DNA from 2 places in the Clostridium sp. MF28 genome. Region 1 is predicted to be linked to the other one. Evidence: riboswitches for the same ligand, from Rfam matches in the RefSeq annotation. Region 1 holds a riboswitch; the other holds the start of a gene.
What was found. Region 1 has a riboswitch for FMN ahead of ribD (bifunctional diaminohydroxyphosphoribosylaminopyrimidine deaminase/5-amino-6-(5-phosphoribosylamino)uracil reductase RibD). Riboswitches for the same ligand answer to the same signal wherever they lie in the genome.

Region 1 (3,391 bases):
TTATTTGATTCAAAAGAAAAGCCATATATTAAAGTTGCTGACTTATATAAGGAGTTTGGTGTTAGTAGTAGTACAGGCTCTAGTAAATCAAAGGAAGTAAAAAGCTTATTAGATATATCAAAAGATAATAATAAATGGATAATAGGCGAAAATAAGGATGCAGAAGCTTCAGAAGGTACTATGCTAAAAGCTAAAGAAGAAGTTGCATTAACTATGAATGATAAAATAGAAGAGGATAAAGCTGTTAAGGATGAAACAAAAGTTCCTTTTAAATTTGCTGTCCATAAAGATTATATAATGGCTCAAAGAACTATTGAGTATGCATGGAGACAAAAGAATTATAAAAATAAAGCAAAATATGCAAAAGAAGCATTAGAAGTATATGAAGATTGTGCGGATGCATATATAATATTATCAAAAGATTCTAGTTTAAATAATAATCAGAGGACAGAACTTCTAGAAAAAGCAGTTAACGCAGCGAAGAATTTATTAAGAATAGATGATTTGAAAAATGCACCGGCAGAGCTTCTTAGATTAAAGATAGCGAGGCAACTTTTCGGAGCTAAGTATAGTTTAGCGATTCATTTATGGGAAATTGGTGAAAAAGAAGCTGCAATAGAGAATGCTTTAGAAATCCTAGAGTATGATGAGAAAGATGAATTAGTGGTTAGAAGTTTAGTAGTTAATTGGCTTTTAATTGAGGAGAGATATGAACAACTAAAAAGCCTGCTAGAAAAATATGAAAAAGATAATTTGGCAGCTATACATTATAGTAGAGTAGCGTTATTATATAAGATTAATGAAATTAAAGCGGCAGAAAGTGCTTTAAGAAGAGCATATAAGAGAAACCCGCATGTTATACCATACATATTAAAACAAAAAAGAGTTTCAAGTACCTTGCCTAATTTAATTAGATTTGGAAGCGAGGAAGAAGCTATGAAATATGCTAGCTTAGGTTTAGACATTTGGAATGATCCTAAGATGCTTCAATGGATTAAAGAAAAGAAGAAAGAATTCGATATCATAAATTTTAGCTAATCACTTTACAAAGATAAAACTTCATGATATCATAGTTATTGTAAATTAAATAAAGAAATCTTCGGGGTTGGGTGAAATTCCCTATCGGCGGTACAGCCCGCGAGCTTTAAAAAGCAGATTCGGTTAGATTCCGAAGCCGACAGTAAAGTCTGGATGAAAGAAGAGAGTAATGTTATAAATTATATTTAAAATTAAAGTTTTAAATGTTATTTGTTCGTATTTAAGTACCCTGAATTTATTAGAATTCAGGGTTTTTTTATTACAATATATTTTTAAGTTTGAAATTGTATAAGATTGATAGAACTGGCTTAAAATATATGCTGTAATATATAGGATAAATTTTAAAATTTTACTTGTATATATAAATAATCATTACAATTTTTTAAAACTCCGAGGATTTGAATCCCGGAGTTTCTTTATTATTCATTAAATTATAATTCAACTAAGTATTTATAAGATTATATTATAGGAAATAGTATGAAAAATTGGAGATGATTAGTTTTGGATGAGAAGTACATGGAGATAGCTTTAGAATTAGCTAAAAGAGGAATAGGTAAAGTAAATCCTAACCCACTAGTTGGAGCCGTTATAGTTAAAGACAATGAGATAATAGGAGAAGGTTATCATGAGTGCTATGGAGAAGCTCATGCAGAAAGAAATGCAGTGAAAAATGCAACAAAATCTGTGGAGGAAAGTACAATTTACGTCACACTAGAACCTTGTGCTCATTATGGAAAGACACCCCCATGCGTAGATTTATAATTGAAAAAAAGTTTAAAAGAGTAGTAATAGGTATGTTAGATCCCAATGAGCTAGTTTCTGGAAAAAGTGTGGAAAAGTTAAAACAGCATGGGATTGAAGTTGTAGTAGGTATTAAAGAAAACGAATGTAAAGAATTGAATGAGATTTTTATAAAGTATATAACATCAAAGATTCCATTTGTCATTTTGAAAAGTGGAATGTCTATTGATGGGAAGATAGCAACTTATAGTGGAGAATCAAAATGGATTACATCTAAAGAATCTAGAGAAGATTCACAACACTTAAGAAATAGGTTTCATTCGATTATGGTAGGTGTAAACACGGTAATTGAAGATAATCCTGAACTCACATGCAGAATCAACGATGGAAAGAAGTTAATCAGGATTATTGTAGATAGTAATCTTAGAATCCCACTAGAGTCTAAAGTTCTCACAAATAGTGATAAAGCTGCAATAGTAGTAACTACTTTAAAATCAGATAAAGAAAAGAAAAAGAAATTAAGATCTATGGGCATTAAAGTTATAGAAGTGGCAGATAAAGATAATAGAGTTAATCTGAAAGAGCTGGTTAAGAGGGTTGGAGAAGAAGGAATAGATTCAATACTTATAGAAGGTGGAGGAACTTTAAATTTTTCTGCATTAGAAGAGAGAATTGTAGATAAAGTAAGATTTTATATAGCACCTAAGATAATAGGTGGACAAAGCAGCAGAAATAGTATAGCAGGAAAAGGCTTCTTTAAATTAGATGATGCAGTTAGATTAGAGGACATTAATTATAGAACGATTGGAGAGGACTTAGTACTAGAAGGTTATGTTGCTAAATAAGAGATGAAAGATATAAGGAGGAGAAGATGTTTACTGGAATTATTGAAGAAGTTGGCGTGTTAGAGAAATTTAGCACAGGTAATGGCTTTGGAGTTATGGAAATCAAGTGTAGTGAAGTTTTAAAGGAAACTAGAGTCGGAGATAGTATAGCCACCAATGGAGTTTGCTTAACAGTAAAAGAAAAATATTCAGATTCTTTTAAAGCAGAAGTGATGGGCGAAACTTTAGAGAAAAGTAACTTAGGAAATTTAAAGGCTGGAGATAAAGTAAACCTTGAAAGGGCATTGAGATTAAGCGATAGGCTTGGTGGTCATATTGTAAGTGGACATATAGATGGTGTTGGAAAAATAGTTTCCATAAAAGAAGAAAGTAATGGAACTTGGTTTACTATATCTGCACCTGAGGAGGTACTAAGATACATTATATATAAAGGATCAATTGGAATAGATGGAATAAGCTTAACTGTTGCTTATGTTGATGATGAAGTATTTAAGGTTTCTGTTATACCTCATACTATAGATAATACTATACTTTCATATAAAAAAGTTAATTCAAAGGTTAATTTGGAGTGCGATTTAATTGGGAAATATGTGGAAAAGTTATTTGGTGGAAAAGAAAAAGAAGAAAATGAAAATAGCAATATTACAATGGAATTCCTAAGAAAAAATGGGTTTTAATCATATAAATCATCAGAATGAATTTTAAGTATATATAAAATACAAATTTAAGGAGCTGAGCATTATGTTTAATAGTATAGAAGAGGCATT
Region 2 (3,391 bases), 890 kb from region 1:
TTTCCCTATCTTGTATTAGTTCTAAGGCTTTCTTAGCAATTATGCTTTTAGTTGAAATATCTATCTTCTCTCTTTCTGAAATGTCATACAACTGCGATGATTCCCTTATTTGAATCGCACCTCCATACGTCCTTTTCAGCTTTCCTGCATGCTCCAGTTGTTTTAAATCTTTTCTAATACAATCTTCTGTCACATTAAACTTTTTGCTTAAATCCTTAACTTTAACTTTTCCATATGTATTTAGAATATTTAATATTTCGTTTAGTCTCTCTTCTGTAAACATATCTATGCATTCTCCCATTTTTTATTATTTAGGACCTTGTGGTAAATAATTAATCTAAATATATTATAAGGGACTTTCAAAATATAATAAAATTATTTTGATAGCCCCTTATATCTATTGTTTTTAAATATTTTATTCTTATTTATAAATTTTCTAAAATAATTATATAGTCAAATTTAAATTAAAACAATATCTACTATTGTTCTTTTTCAAAATCTGATTTTGGAACTCCACATAATGGGCAAACCCAATCGTCTGGGATATCTTCAAATTTTGTTCCTGGTGCAACTCCATTATCTGGATCACCTGCTGCCTCATCATAAATATAACCACATACTGTACAAATATATTTTTCCATAAAAAAACCTCCCTTAGATTTGATAATTAAATATTAATAAATACATATCTTACTATATTAATTTATCATCTTGTAAAATATATATCAATTAAGCGCTTCTGCATTTATTGCGATGAGCTAATTAGAACGATCTTTAGTTTAAAAGTTTCTATAATTATATCATTTTTGTGACTTCTTGCAGAGTTAATAATTTAACTACTACCTCTCTCTATTATTACTTGTTATTCCTTATGATATACATTTAGCCATCTATCTTGTTGCATTTCACATACTATCATAAATTATTGTAATCTCATTTTTTTATATTCACTTGATCATTAAATATCTTTTTTAGTGTTTAAATATTTTCTATATATATAATACCAAATAATTCATTATTAATCAATAATTATTATTAATTAATTTTAATTTTCTATCATATGAATTTATTTTATAACCTTTTGAACAATAAATATTAATACATATAAAAACTATAATATATCTATCTGTTTAACGTTAATTATTTATATATTATTATAACCATTATGCCAAATTAAATCTAAATTATAAAATTTAAAAGGAGAAAGCACTCGTCTTTATGTGAATAGTTGCTATTAAAATTTGATCTGATATTAAATGAGTAATCATCTTTAGCTTATTTAATAATCATGTTAAAAATCAATTTAATATTAATGTTTATATATAACATTAAATTTATATACCAACCAATATACAATAAAAAGCTGTAACAAAATTCGAATTATTTTGTTACAGCTTTTTCTGCTTATATTATTTTAAAATTATACAATTTTTGTCTTATTTTCTGAACTGCCAAAGTTTGGTTCAACCTTAAAAATTGAAACAGATACTTTTTTGTATAGAATATATGTTAATACCGACACCATAACCGCCTTTACTCCATTGAAAGCTAGTAATGCCCAAACATAATTCTGTAACATATCCGCTGGCATCTTCATCCCATAAGCTGGCAATAATAAATATATGTTACCCACGATTCCCATTGCCTCCATTGCAATTCCACCTATTATCATTCCTAATATTGCATTTTTCTTATTCTTATTTCTATAGTAGATAAATGATGCTGGTAAAATTAATGCTGCTCCAAACAAGAAGTTTGCTGTCTCTCCAACAAAACCTGTTTGACTTCCTCTGATTAATGGAACCAAAAGATTTTTTATTAATTCTATTATCACCCCTGCTACAGGACCAAATCCAAAAGCACCCAACAATGCTGGTACATCACTTAGATCTATCTTAAGCCATGGAAACGCAGGTATTATTGGAAAATCAAAATACATAAGTATAATTGCAATTGCTGATAATAAAGAGATTTTGATTAATTTACTTGTTTTTTCATTCATATTCTTTGCCTCCCAAAAGATTATCTTCTTGGTGTAGCTTATTAGGAATTTAGTGCCAAAGTATTCTTAGTACATTAGTTACTCCTGAACTATTTGCAATACTTAATAAAAAAACAAAAAGCCCTGATGTAAAATACATCAGGGCATACATTCAGCAAGTAATAATAGATCAACTTTCAATTCCTAATAGGTTACCTTCTTTCATCCAGACTATACTGTCGGCCTCGGAGTTACACCGAATCTGCTTTCTTAAAAGCTCGCGGGCTATACCGCCGGTAGGGATTTACACCCTGCCCTGAAGATATATATTTTATTTTCTTTATTATATAACTTTAATCAATACTTTGCAACATCTATTTGAGCACTTTTTACATTTCTAAATTTTTAATAAAAAAAGAGTAAGATTTCTATATCTCACCCTCACCGCAAAATAATTATAATAAAAATTTAAACGTTTTATTATAATTATATTATTCTCCTATAAGCTTATCGGTTTTTAATATATGCTCTGTTAACCAATCATTTAAAAAATTCAAAAGTTTTATTAAACTTTCATCTTGATTTTCATCAATATTTTTATAATCGATTTCTTCAAGACTTTTAATAAATTTATCATGCTCAATCTTTTGAGTAAAGAGTCTTTTATAGTTTATACTTTTCATATATTCTTCTTCTGATTTAAAATGAAAAATTGTATAATCCTTCAGTTCGTCCATAATATGTATTATCTTATCATACTTATCAATTGCAAATTCATCTTTTAACAGCGTATAAGCTTGATCTGCTAATTCAAAAAGCTTTTTGTGTTGCTCATCAATCTGATCAATTCCGATTTTGTATTCTTCCTTCATTTCATACATGTATAATACCTTCTTTCTACTCATTATTTTAATCATACTCGGTTCATTTTTTATTAATATATCATTTTTTTAATATAAAGTCACTACACTTAGTCTTTTATTCAATAGATAAATTTCTAAATATAAATTGCACATTGATATTATTTAACCCTACATTTTAAATAATATTAATAGTATCTGTTGCTTTCTAAAACAATCCGCCTTTTAACATAACTATTTTATAAATAGCTCAGAAAATCATTAATAAAAAAAGATTTAAAGCACTTAATCAATAAAATTAAGTGCTTTAAATCTTTACTGAAAATTATAAATTTTTAACTTTACTTATAACATCTGCGCAATATTCTTTTACACCTGTAACACCGTTGCTTTTATAAACTTTATTTAAATCACTACCTATACCGCTACAATCTGCTCCTGCTTGTATCCATTCACTTATATTATCTTTGTTTACTCCTCCAGTAGGCATAACGCTAAGGTCTGGGAATATTGATTTTGCTGCCCCTATAAATGCCTTTCCAACAACATT

Region 2: linked by a shared signal. The riboswitch ahead of AXY43_RS17435 (ECF transporter S component) and the one ahead of ribD (bifunctional diaminohydroxyphosphoribosylaminopyrimidine deaminase/5-amino-6-(5-phosphoribosylamino)uracil reductase RibD) in region 1 are both predicted to bind FMN.

The regions. Positions count from the first base shown of each region.
Region 1 is NZ_CP014331.1:4,846,536-4,849,926, forward strand. Features, by position in the region: gene AXY43_RS21300 (DUF6398 domain-containing protein) at 1-1,038, shown strand, start outside; FMN riboswitch at 1,092-1,207, shown strand; partial or broken gene ribD (bifunctional diaminohydroxyphosphoribosylaminopyrimidine deaminase/5-amino-6-(5-phosphoribosylamino)uracil reductase RibD) at 1,540-2,624, shown strand; gene AXY43_RS21310 (riboflavin synthase) at 2,651-3,301, shown strand; gene AXY43_RS21315 (bifunctional 3,4-dihydroxy-2-butanone-4-phosphate synthase/GTP cyclohydrolase II) at 3,366-3,391, shown strand, end outside.
Region 2 is NZ_CP014331.1:3,956,197-3,959,587, reverse strand. Features, by position in the region: gene AXY43_RS17445 (DeoR/GlpR family DNA-binding transcription regulator) at 1-283, opposite strand, end outside; gene rd (rubredoxin) at 480-641, opposite strand; gene AXY43_RS17435 (ECF transporter S component) at 1,421-2,002, opposite strand; FMN riboswitch at 2,192-2,309, opposite strand; gene AXY43_RS17430 (bacteriohemerythrin) at 2,473-2,862, opposite strand; gene AXY43_RS17425 (bifunctional 4-hydroxy-2-oxoglutarate aldolase/2-dehydro-3-deoxy-phosphogluconate aldolase) at 3,167-3,391, opposite strand, start outside.